One region of the Citrobacter sp. ANG330 genome, then DNA from elsewhere that is predicted to be linked to it. Evidence: predicted binding sites of a transcription regulator. Region 1 holds the regulator's gene; each other region holds the start of a gene.
What was found. The regulator PurR, encoded in region 1, represses purine synthesis genes. The targets are predictions, from matches to a motif close to CANGCAAACGTTTGCNTG.

Region 1 (4,213 bases):
CTGAGAGCGGGCCCCACAGCAGTTGTGCGATGGCAAAACCCGCTAAAAACAGACTCAGGCTGGCGCTGACGGCAGATGCCGGTGTTTGCAGGTCAGATTGAATGGTGGCAAAAGCGGGCAAATACATGTCGGTCGCCAGAAAACCCAGCACGCTGAGTCCTGCCAGCCAGACTAAAAACCCTTTTCCAGGTTGCATAGTTGTTCTCTAATTTTTGATTAATCACACTGGCGCAGAGTGTAGGGAGTGAATTTCGGCTTGTGAAACGCTAATATTTGTTTATTGCATTCAAAAATTTTGTAGGCAGATTATGTGGTCAGAATATGCGCTGGAAGTGGTCGATGCCGTGGCGCGCAACGGGAGTTTCAGTTCCGCGGCCCAGGAGTTGCACCGGGTACCCTCGGCGGTCAGTTATACGGTTCGCCAGATGGAAGAGTGGCTGGCCGTCCCGCTTTTTGAACGCCGTCATCGTGATGTCGTGTTAACCCCGGCAGGCGCCTGGTTTTTGAAAGAAGGGCGTTCTGTCATCAAAAAAATGCAGATCACGCGCCAGCAGTGTCAGCAAATCGCCAATGGCTGGCGGGGGCAACTCCCCATCGCGGTGGATAACATCGTGCGCCCGGAACGCACGCGGCAATTGATCGTCGATTTCTATCGCCACTTTGATGACGTAGAGCTGCTGGTCTTTCAGGAAGTGTTCAATGGCGTCTGGGACGCGCTGTCAGATGGCAGGGTTGAACTCGCTATCGGTGCGACCCAGGCGATCCCGGTCGGCGGACGATATACCTTCCGCGATATGGGTAAACTGAGCTGGTGTTGTGTTGTTGCCAGCACACATCCACTGGCCGCCATGAGTGGACCCTTAAGCGATGATACGTTGCGCAACTGGCCGTCACTGGTGCTGGAAGATACTTCCCGCACTCTGCCGAAACGGGTGACCTGGCTGCTGGACAACCAGAAGCGGGTGGTGGTCCCGGATTGGGCATCCTCCGCAACCTGCATCAGCGCCGGACTTTGTATCGGCATGGTGCCGACACATTTTGCCAGGCCATATTTTAATAAAGGACAGTGGGTGGCGCTGAATCTGGAAAACCCCTTCCCGGATTCGGCCTGTTGCCTGACCTGGCAGCAGAACGATATGTCACCTGCGCTAATCTGGCTGCTGGATTATCTGGGAGATAGCGAAACGCTGAACAAAGAATGGTTGCGGGAGCCTGACGAGGCTCCCGCAGAAGAGGCTTAACGACGGTAATCGCGGAAGGGGCCATCGGCAACAGAGCGGCGCTCAACCAGACGCGGGTGAACTTCAATGGATTGTGACTCTTCACGTTTATTGACGATGCGGTCAAGCAACATGTTAAAGGCCGTCTCACCCAGTGAATCTTTCGGCTGGTGGATGGTGGTCAGAGCTGGCGTAAAGAAGCGGGCGTTGCGCACGTTGTCATAGCCTATCAGCGACACGTCCTGAGGGACGCGCAGACCCATTTCATCAGCGGCGCAAAGGGCACCCATTGCCATGACATCGCCACCGCAGAAAACCGCTGTCGGGCGATGCGCCTGTGACAGAATTTGCTGCATCGCACGGTAGCCGGATTCTGGTTCGAAGTCGCCTTGCACAATCCAGTTTTCAGGCACTTTAATCAGCGCTTCTTCCATCGCTTTCATAAAACCGGCCAGACGGCCTGCGCCGGTGTTGCGCTCCATCAGTCCCGGGATCACGCCAATTTCGCGATGTCCGCGTTCAATAAGGTAACGGCCAGCCATATAACCGCCCTCAAAGGCGTTATCAATCACGGTATCAGTGAAATCGGCTTTGGCCTCGCCCCAGTCCATCACAACCATCGGGATATGACGATACTCTTCCAGCATCGAGAGCAGAGGGGCGGGATATTCGGAACACATCACCAGCAGGCCATCCACGCGTTTTTGCGCCATCATGGACAGATAGGCACGTTGCTTTTCCAGGTTGTTCCAGACATTACCGAGGATCAGGGTATAGCCTTTCTGAAAGCAGTTTTTTTCAACTGCTTCAATAATTTCAGCAAAGTAGGGGGCTTCGCTGCTGGTCGCCAGCAACCCGATAGACTTGGTATGATTCACCTTCAGACTACGGGCTACCGCGCTGGGGGAATAGTGCAATTCTTTGATTGCCGCCCACACTGCATTGCGTGTTTCTTCAGCGACGAAACGCGTTTTGTTAATTACGTGTGATACGGTTGTAGTGGAAACGTTTGCGCGCTTCGCTACATCTTTAATTGTTGCCATTAAATCTCACTCCAGACCCAACCTGAACAGTCAAATATGCTAAGTAAACGTTTGCCTTTACTCATCCTGTGCGCAACGTCAGGGTTGCAGCATGCCGGGAAAACGCAACAGAGCATCAGGAAGGGGTCAATGGCCGGTACGCTAATCAAGTAAGCGTCGAATTTTGGCTGATCTTAACGAAAAGGGGAAGTATTAAAAGCACATATCACGCTAAATCGTGGGAGATTTTCGCACGCAAGTGTGCAAAAATGCGCTATATCACTTTTTGTGTGGGAATAAAAAGGAGAAAAGTTGATGAGCACCGATCTTAAATTTTCATTAGTAACTACGTTTATCGTTCTGGCTTTAATCGTTGCTGGCGGTCTGACAGCGGCACTGCATTGATTTCCCGTCGGGGGAGTCTCTGCTCCCTCGTCACTCCCGCCATATTGTTATTGAATCTGCAAAAGTCTTTTGTATTTTTGTTAACTTCTCTTTTTTTGTGATTGATGTCATGCTTTTGACTCTTAGTTACGCATCGCGCCTCGACGCGAAGAGCCGGAGTCATCACTGCATGAAAATTAATTATCCTTTACTGTCGCTGGCTATCGGCGCGTTCGGCATCGGTACGACCGAGTTTTCGCCAATGGGTCTGCTACCCGTCATCGCGCGTGGCGTCGATGTGTCTATTCCCGCAGCAGGTATGCTAATCAGCGCCTACGCTGTCGGTGTGATGGTCGGGGCACCGCTAATGACGCTGCTGTTGTCACATCGCGGACGTCGCAATGCGCTGATTTTTCTGATGGCTATCTTTACGCTTGGCAACGTGCTGTCGGCCATTTCCCCGGACTACACAACACTGATGCTGTCACGCATTTTGACCAGCCTTAACCACGGCGCGTTCTTTGGCCTGGGCTCCGTTGTGGCAGCCAGCGTGGTGCCGAAGCACAAGCAGGCCAGCGCGGTGGCGACCATGTTTATGGGGCTGACCATCGCCAATATTGGCGGCGTTCCGGCGGCAACCTGGCTGGGTGAGACCATCGGCTGGCGGATGTCGTTTATGGCAACGGCCGGTTTGGGCGTCATTTCGATGCTGAGTCTCTTTTTCTCGTTGCCGAAAGGTGGGGCTGGGGCACGTCCGGAGGTGAAAAAAGAGCTGGCGGTACTGATGCGTCCCCAGGTGCTTTCTGCTCTGCTTACCACGGTACTGGGGGCGGGGGCCATGTTTACGCTGTACACCTATATATCGCCAGTCCTGCAAAGCATCACTCATGCCACGCCGGCCTTTGTGACCGGAATGCTGGTTCTGATCGGCGTGGGCTTCTCCATAGGTAACTATTTGGGTGGCAAACTGGCCGATCGCTCGGTTAACGGTACGCTAAAGGGCTTCTTGCTGCTGCTGATGGTGATTATGCTGGCTATTCCCCTGTTGGCGCAGAATGAACTGGGCGCGGCGATAAGTATGGTGGTCTGGGGGGCAGCGACCTTCGCGGTGGTTCCTCCGCTGCAAATGCGCGTTATGCGTGTGGCTCACGAAGCACCGGGTTTGTCATCTTCCGTGAATATCGGCGCTTTTAACCTCGGTAATGCTTTGGGTGCCGCTGCGGGCGGGGCCGTCATTTCTGGTGGGTTAGGCTACAGTTTTGTTCCTGTCATGGGCGCGATTGTGGCAGGTATGGCGCTGTTGTTGGTGTTCATCTCGGCGAGAAAACAGCCTGAACAGGTGTGTGTCGCAGGTTAATGGCAGGGCAAAAACGCAGAAGGGTGCCCCTTCTGCGTTATCTCTCTTACGCGGCGAAGTTCTTCGCGACAAACTCCCAGTTTACCAGCGCCCAGAAGTGCTCCAGGTAACCAGGACGCGCATTACGGTAGTCAATGTAATACGCATGTTCCCACACGTCGACGGTCATCAGCGGCGTGGCGTCGGTGGTCAGCGGTGTACCGGCGTTGGAGGTTGAAACGATAGCCAGC
Region 2 (4,213 bases), on a different contig from region 1:
CAATACGCTACGGCAACAGACGGGATTTAATCCTTTCGATCACGGTGATAATCCGCGAGCGAAAGCGACGCAGATTGGCCTTGGCACCCTGACCCGCGCTCAGCAGCTTATGGGGATTGGTTATCTGTACGTCGAGTCGCAACTGAACGACATTTAGCCAATGGCGAGGCGGGCCGTTGTGTATTAATTTTAAAGTACGTTACTCATGTTAATGAGCCTGCTATGAACACGTTACGCTATTTTGATTTCGGTGAATCACGCCATCTGTTTTTATTGCTTGCCCGTATTGCGCTGGCGATTCTGTTTATTATTTTTGGCTTTCCGAAGCTGACGGGATTTGATGGGACCGTGCAATACATGACTTCTCTCGGTACACCTGCGCCAATGCTGGCAGCCATTATTGCTGTCGTGATGGAGGTTCCGGCAGCGATCCTGATTGTTCTGGGGTTTTTCACGCGCCCGCTGGCCATTGTTTTCGTCTTCTATACGTTGGGCACGGCGGTGATTGGTCATCACTTCTGGAATATGACCGGGGATGCGGTGGGGCCGAATATGATTAACTTCTATAAGAATGTCAGCATTGCGGGAGGATTCCTGCTGCTGGCGCTGACGGGGCCGGGCGCCATTTCCCTTGACCGGCGCTAAAAAAAGAAAAAAGGCCGCGTCGCGCGGCCTTTTGTTTTCTGCAATACCGGTTATGCGTAAACCGGGAAGCGTGCGCAGATATCCAGAACTTTACCTTTGATGCGCTCGATGACCGCTTCATCATTGATGTTGTCCAGCACATCACACATCCAGCCTGCCAGCTCTTTCGCTTCCGCTTCTTTAAAGCCGCGACGGGTGATAGCCGGAGAACCGATACGGATACCGGAGGTCACAAACGGGCTCTTCGGATCGTTCGGCACGCTGTTTTTGTTTACGGTAATGTTGGCGCGGCCCAGGGCAGCGTCAGCTTCTTTACCGGTCAGGTTTTTATCGACCAGATCCAGCAGGAACAGGTGGTTTTCCGTACCGCCAGACACCACTTTGTAGCCACGGTTCAGGAACACTTCCACCATCGCTTTGGCGTTTTTCGCAACCTGCTGCTGGTAGACTTTGAACTCTGGCTCCATCGCTTCTTTCAGCGCAACGGCTTTACCGGCGATCACGTGCATCAGCGGGCCGCCCTGCGCGCTTGGGAAGACAGCAGAGTTCAGTTTTTTGTACAGCTCTTCGTCACCACCTTTCGCCAGGATCAGGCCGCCGCGCGGACCCGCCAGGGTTTTGTGGGTGGTGGTGGTGACCACATGAGCATGTGGAACCGGGTTCGGATAAACGCCAGCGGCAATCAGGCCCGCAACGTGTGCCATATCGACGAACAGGTAAGCGCCGATGCTGTCGGCGATTTCACGCATTTTGGCCCAGTCAACGATACCGGAGTAAGCAGAGAAGCCGCCGATGATCATCTTCGGTTTGTGCGTTTGAGCCAGCTGCGCCATCTCTTCATAGTCAATTTTACCGGACTCATCAATACCGTAAGGTACGATGTTGTACAGTTTGCCAGAGAAGTTAACCGGAGAGCCGTGAGTCAGGTGGCCGCCTTGCGCCAGGTTCATACCCAGAACGGTATCGCCCGGCTGCAGCAGCGCAGTGTAGACAGCGAAGTTAGCCTGAGAACCAGAGTGCGGCTGTACGTTAGCGTAGTCGGCGCCAAACAGTTCTTTCGCGCGGTCAATTGCCAGTTGCTCTACGATATCCACATATTCGCAACCGCCGTAGTAGCGCTTGCCCGGATAACCTTCAGCGTATTTGTTCGTCAGCTGAGAGCCCTGAGCCTGCATGACGCGTGGGCTAGTGTAGTTTTCGGAGGCGATCAGTTCGATGTGCTCTTCCTGACGTACTTTTTCTTGCTCCATAGCCTGCCACAGTTCGGCATCATAATCGGCAATGTTCATTTCACGCTTTAACATCCGCATCTCCTGACTCAGCTAACGATAGAATTTTTGGCCTTAAAAGGCGGTCCTGTTGGACAACGGGCAACAGTATAACTGAATCATTCTGTGATAACAGGTCTTGACAAAGGATTTTACGCAAACGATTACCTTCATACTGCGCAAGGCTTTGGTGAATGAAGACCTTACAAATTTCAACGGATTTCTTTTCAGGTTTGTGATGCAGATTTTTCACGTTGTTACGTTTAAAACGTAAAGTTACAAAGAACCATTTACAGTGCAGGGGTATTTTTTATAAGATGCATTTGATATACATCATTAAAGATTCATAAAAAGGAAGACTGTATGCTTGACGCCCAAACCATCGCCACTGTAAAAGCCACCATTCCCCTGCTGGTAGAAACCGGTCCTAAACTGACGGCCCATTTTTACGATCGCATGTTTGCTCATAACCCTGAACTCAAAGAAATTTTTAACATGAGCAACCAGCGTAATGGCGATCAGCGTGAAGCCCTGTTTAATGCTATTGCCGCCTATGCCAGTAATCTCGAGAATCTGCCTGCCCTGCTGCCTGCCGTCGAAAAAATCGCGCAGAAACACACCAGCTTCCAGATCCAACCAGAGCAGTACAACATTGTCGGGACGCACCTGCTGGCAACGCTGGACGAAATGTTCAGCCCGGGTCAGGAAGTGCTGGACGCATGGGGTAAAGCTTATGGCGTACTGGCTAACGTGTTCATCAACCGTGAAGCGCAAATCTACAGCGAAAACGCCCGTAAAACCGGCGGCTGGGAAGGCACGCGTCCGTTCCGTATCGTGGCGAAAACACCACGCAGCGCGTTGATCACCAGCTTCGAATTTGAACCGGTTGACGGCGGGCAGGTAGCCGAGTACCAGCCAGGACAATACCTGGGCGTCTGGCTGAAGCCGGAAGGTTTTCCACATCAGGAGATTCGACAGTATTCCCTGACCCGCAAACCGGATGGCAAAGGTTATCGCATTGCCGTTAAGCGTGAAGAAGGCGGTCAGGTGTCAAACTGGCTGCATAACCATGCGAACATCGGCGATGTGGTGCATTTAGCCGCGCCAGCGGGCGATTTCTTTATGGCGGTTACTCCAGATACGCCGGTTTCCCTGATCTCTGCTGGCGTCGGTCAAACGCCGATGCTGGCAATGCTGGATACGCTGGCGAAAGCGAGCCACACCGCGCAGGTCAACTGGTTCCACGCGGCGGAAAACGGTGATGTGCATGCGTTTGCTGATGAGGTGAGCGAACTGGGCAAAACGCTGCCGAACTTTACTGCGCACACCTGGTATCGTGCCCCTGGCGAAGCTGATCGCGCCAACGGCGCCTTTGACAGTGAAGGTCTGATGGATCTGAGCGCGATGAAAGCCGCCATTGACACCTCGTCAATGCAGTTTTATCTGTGCGGTCCGGTGGGCTTTATGCAGTTTGCTGCGAAGCAGCTTGTTGAGCTGGGCGTGAAAAACGAAAACATCCATTACGAATGCTTCGGCCCGCATAAGGTCTTGTAATGACGTCATGCCTGATGGCGCTGCGCTTATCAGGCCTACGGGATGCTGTAGGCCGGATAAAGCGTTCACGCCGCCATCCGGCAAGCGCACGGCGCGGCTTAAATTGCCGCGTCGTCTTCTTCGCCGGTACGAATACGTACCACACGCGCCACATCAAAGACGAAAATCTTACCATCGCCAATTTTGCCCGTCTGCGCCGTGCGGATAATGGTATCCACACAGGTCTCGACGATGTCGTCCGGCACGACGATTTCAATTTTCACTTTCGGCAGAAAATCCACCATATATTCCGCGCCACGATACAACTCGGTATGCCCTTTCTGGCGGCCAAAGCCTTTTACTTCAGTGACTGTCATCCCGGTGATACCGACTTCGGCCAGCGCTTCACGCACATCATCGAGTTTGAAAGGTTTAATAATCGCATCAATCTTTTTCATGCTAGTCCTTGAAAAGGTCGCCTGTCTTTTAATCGAATAAACGTAACATATTACGCTGAGTTATTCTTTGAAATCGTTTGCATCCAGCTCATGGCGGGAAAGCAGCTTATAAAATTCTGTCCGGTTACGGCCCGCCATTCTTGCCGCATGGGTCACATTGCCCCGGGTGATTTGCAGCAGCTTACGCAGATAGTTCAGCTCGAACTGATTACGCGCTTCGACAAAGGTCGGCAGCGCGGTATTTTCCCCTTCCAGCGCCTGCTCCACCAGCGCATCGCTGATCACCGGCGAGGAGGTCAGCGCCACGCA
Region 3 (4,213 bases), 430 kb from region 1:
CCCGCAGCGTACAACTGCGTTGGGTCGGCCCACAGTTGACCCGTCGGGTTAAACGCCATGCGGGCGTGCCACTCTCCTTTGCCGACGGTTATCCGTACCTTCTGGTGAATGACGCCTCGCTGCGCGATTTACAGCAGCGCTGCCCGGCGGGTGTTCAGGTTGAACAGTTCCGCCCAAATATCGTGGTTTCCGGCGCGACCGCATGGGAAGAAGATAGCTGGAAAGTGATCCGTATTGGCGAGGTCATTTTTGATGTGGCGAAACCGTGCAGTCGCTGTATTTTTACCACTGTCAGCCCGGAAAAAGGGCAAAAGCACCCTTCCGGTGAACCGCTGGCAACGCTGCAAACCTTCCGGACCGCGCTTGACAATGGCGATGTCGATTTTGGTCAGAACCTGATTGCCCGTAACAGCGGCGTCATTCGCGTGGGCGATGAAGTGGAGGTTTTATCGACCGGTCCGGCTCGTATTTATGGCGCTACCGACACCGGGGAGACGGTTGAAGCCGTGCAGCAACCGGATGCGACGGTCACCATCGACTGGCAAGGGCAAACATTTCAGGGAAACAATCAGCAGGTACTGCTGGAACAACTGGAAAATCAGGGGATTCGGATCCCTTACTCATGTCGGGCGGGAATTTGCGGGTGCTGTCGAATCAAGCTGCTCGATGGCGATGTGGATCCGCTGAAGAAATCCGCACGGGGTGATGACGGTACTATTCTCAGCTGTAGCTGTGTGCCTAAAACCGCGTTGAAGCTGGCGCCTTAAACCGCCTGTTCCAGGCTGAAGCTGTGGGGACGAAACTGCGGCTTCAGTCGGTCATTCATGATTTTAATGGCATCGCCAAGCTGCATCGTCCGCCCGGCCACGATCACGCCCGGTTGCGCCAGCAGACAGAGCGCCGCATTTTCGCCAGGCTCCACCACTAACAGATTGATTTGCTCATGCGTATCGCTCAGCCAGACGCAGGCTGCATCTCCGGTTCCGGGAGACCAGTTTTCGCCATGCGCCACAAAGTGCCAGCTTTTCGGCATCTGTGGTTTCAGGTAGCGAATGGCCACCAGTGCATTAAGCACCAGTTCTGCTTTCTGTTCTTTAGAGAGTTCAAGGTCGCGGCACTTTTCTTCAAACGAAAAATAGAGCGCGGCATCATCAACGCAAAAACCAGACGGTGCGAATGCATCCGGAGTGAGCATTTTGCGGGCAAAACGCGAACGAAATAACATGCCATTGGCTAAATCGAGCATCATTCGGTCATGCTCTTCGTCATAATACCAGCGCCAGTTATCGTCAGGTTTAATTCGCATTATGTTCTCTCCGCTCTCCATCACCCTGTTGCAAAATTGTCCTTTTTTGCCGCCTCGTTTATTACCTTAATAAGCAAAGCCTAAAATGTTTAAATAAGCAACAGTGAAAGAATATAAAACAACCAGGGGAGGAAATAAACCCCTGGCTGTCTGATATTCTGATAAAGAGAGAGAAAAAATCAAATATGGGTAACGATTTCTTTAATCAGCGGCGGACCTTTAAAAATAAAGCCAGAATAAATCTGAACCAGAGACGCCCCGGCAGCCATCTTCTCGCGCGCGGCAATCACTGAGTCGATACCGCCGACGCCAATAACAGGCAACTGACCTTTTAATTCCTGAGACAGACGGCGGATAATTTCTGTACTTTTTAATTGCAGCGGACGACCACTTAATCCACCCATTTGATCGCAATTTTTCATTCCCTGAACCAGAGAACGATCGAGGGTTGTATTGGTGGCAATAACACCATCAATATTATGGCGTACTAAACTATCGGCAACCTGGATCAGTTCTTCCTCAGAAAGATCCGGCGCGATCTTTACCGCGATCGGAACATATTTCTGGTGGATCTTTTGCAGATCGTTTTGTTTATTTTTAATCGCTGTAAGCAAATCATCCAGCGCGTCGCCATATTGCAGTGAACGTAATCCCGGCGTATTTGGCGAGGAGATATTAATGGCAATATAACCGGCATAGGCATAGATTTTTTCCATACAAATCAGATAGTCATCTTTACCCTGTTCGACCGGTGTATCTTTATTTTTGCCGATATTAATCCCGAGTACGCCGTCATAATGCGCCTTTTTAACGTTCTCCACCAGGTTATCAACACCGTGGTTATTAAAGCCCATGCGATTGATCAAACCTTCAGCATCGACCAGGCGGAACAGTCTTGGCTTATCGTTGCCGGGCTGCGGACGCGGGGTCACGGTGCCGATCTCGATCGAGCCAAATCCCATCGCCCCCAGGGCATCAATACACTCCCCGTCCTTGTCCAGACCGGCAGCCAGACCAAGCGGATTTTTAAAGGTTAATCCCATACAGGTCACCGGTTTTGCCGGGACTTTCTGGCGGATCAACGCTTCAAGCGGCGTTCCCGTCACACGACGTAATTGCTGAAATGTTAATTCATGAGCGCGCTCAGGATCGAGCTGGAAAAGGGCTTTACGAACGAAGGGGTAGTACATGAACTCTCCTGGATTCCCGGTGTGCAAACCGGGGGCGTATTATGAGCGATGTCGCACAAAAAGGGAATTGACCTGCGGCAATAAAAAGCAAACGTTTTCCCTGCAATGTTCTTTTTATGCAATTTTCAGATTTTCTATTGCGCATAAATCATTTCGATTCCCGATCCCCCTCTGTCAGACTGCAAAAATTGTTATCAATGTTAAATAAAAGCGAACAATTGGTTATAAGAGGAGAATGCATTTATGCGCGTCATCACTCTGGCGGGAAGCCCACGCTTTCCCTCTCGATCCAGTGCGTTGCTGGAATATGCCCGGGAAAAATTGAACGGTCAGGATGTCGAGATTTACCACTGGAATCTGCACAACTTCGAGCCTGAAGATCTGCTGTATGCCCGTTTCGACAGCCCGGCATTGAAAACACTGGTTGAGCAACTGAAAGAGGCGGACGGCCTGATCGTTGCTACGCCGGTCTATAAAGCGGCCTATTCCGGCGCGCTAAAAACGCTGCTCGATCTGCTGCCAGAGCGAGCGCTGGAAGGCAAAGTAGTTCTGCCGCTGGCGACAGGCGGCACCGTTGCACATCTGCTTGCCGTCGATTACGCGCTGAAACCGGTGCTCAGTGCCCTGAAGGCCCAGGAGATTTTACACGGCGTCTTTGCCGATGACTCCCAGGTGATCGACTATCAGCATAAACCGCATTTCACGCCCAATTTACAGCTGCGTCTTGATAAAGCGCTGGAAACGTTCTGGCACGCCCTGCATCGCCGCGACGTTAAGGTTCCCGCTTTTGATACGGTGCGAGGTGCAGCCCATGCGTAATCTTTTCAAAGCCCATACGGCATGGCTGGCATTCGCCGGAGTGCTGGCCTTTTCCGGACTAACACAGGCGGCGGAGCCCTCACCTGATGCCCTGCGGATAGGCTATCAGAAAGGCAGCATCAGTATGGTTCTGGCGAAAAGCCACCAGCTGCTGGAAACGCGTTATCCCGGAACCAAAATATCCTGGATTGAATTTCCCGCCGGACCGCAAATGCTGGAAGCCCTGAACGTCGGCAGTATTGATCTGGGTAGCACCGGCGATATTCCGCCCATTTTCGCCCAGGCTGCCGGCGCAGATTTAGTGTACGTCGGCGTCGAACCGGCGAAACCGAAAGCCGAAGTGATTCTGGTGCCGGAAAACAGTCCCATCAAAACGGTAGCGGAACTAAAAGGCCATAAAGTGGCGTTCCAAAAAGGATCCAGTTCGCACAACCTGCTGCTGCGTGCCTTACAACAGGCCGGGCTGAAATTTACCGATATCCAGCCAACGTATCTTACCCCTGCCGATGCCCGTGCAGCGTTCCAGCAGGGTAACGTCGATGCATGGGCAATCTGGGATCCCTACTATTCCGCTGCATTATTACAGGGCGGTGTGCGCGTACTGAAAGATGGCAGCGATCTGAAACAAACAGGATCGTTCTATCTCGCTGCACGTCCTTATGCCGAGAAAAATGGCGCTTTCATTCAGGGCGTGCTCAACACCTTCAGTCAGGCGGATGCGTTGACCCTTAGTCAGCGCCAGGAAAGCATTGCTCTGCTGGCGAAAACAATGGGATTGCCGGAGCCGGTCATTGCCTCCTATCTGGATCATCGCCCGCCCACCACTATTTCACCGGTCAGCGACTCTGTGGCCGCGTTGCAACAACAAACCGCAGATCTGTTTTACGACAACCGCCTG

Region 2: glyA (serine hydroxymethyltransferase) is a predicted target of PurR. The motif match lies at 2,067-2,084, and genes of this name have one in related genera.
Region 3: pyrD (quinone-dependent dihydroorotate dehydrogenase) is a predicted target of PurR. The motif match lies at 2,581-2,598, and genes of this name have one in related genera.

What each region holds. Positions count from the first base shown of each region.
Region 1 covers NZ_JASJUI010000002.1:69,615-73,827, reverse strand. The annotation lists gene punC (purine nucleoside transporter PunC) at 1-196, opposite strand, end outside; gene punR (DNA-binding transcriptional activator PunR) at 309-1,241, shown strand; gene purR (HTH-type transcriptional repressor PurR) at 1,238-2,263, opposite strand; gene QNN88_RS06025 (YnhF family membrane protein) at 2,558-2,647, shown strand; gene QNN88_RS06020 (MFS transporter) at 2,757-3,983, shown strand; gene sodB (superoxide dismutase [Fe]) at 4,030-4,213, opposite strand, start outside.
Region 2 covers NZ_JASJUI010000001.1:1,106,570-1,110,782, forward strand. The annotation lists gene QNN88_RS05455 (ROK family transcriptional regulator) at 1-157, shown strand, start outside; gene QNN88_RS05460 (DoxX family protein) at 223-645, shown strand; gene glyA (serine hydroxymethyltransferase) at 696-1,949, opposite strand; gene hmpA (NO-inducible flavohemoprotein) at 2,277-3,467, shown strand; partial or broken gene QNN88_RS05475 (hypothetical protein) at 3,451-3,675, shown strand; gene glnB (nitrogen regulatory protein P-II) at 3,566-3,904, opposite strand; gene glrR (two-component system response regulator GlrR) at 3,965-4,213, opposite strand, start outside.
Region 3 covers NZ_JASJUI010000002.1:498,417-502,629, forward strand. The annotation lists gene QNN88_RS08135 (YcbX family protein) at 1-767, shown strand, start outside; gene zapC (cell division protein ZapC) at 764-1,306, opposite strand; gene pyrD (quinone-dependent dihydroorotate dehydrogenase) at 1,486-2,496, opposite strand; gene ssuE (NADPH-dependent FMN reductase) at 2,740-3,315, shown strand; gene QNN88_RS08155 (sulfonate ABC transporter substrate-binding protein) at 3,308-4,213, shown strand, end outside.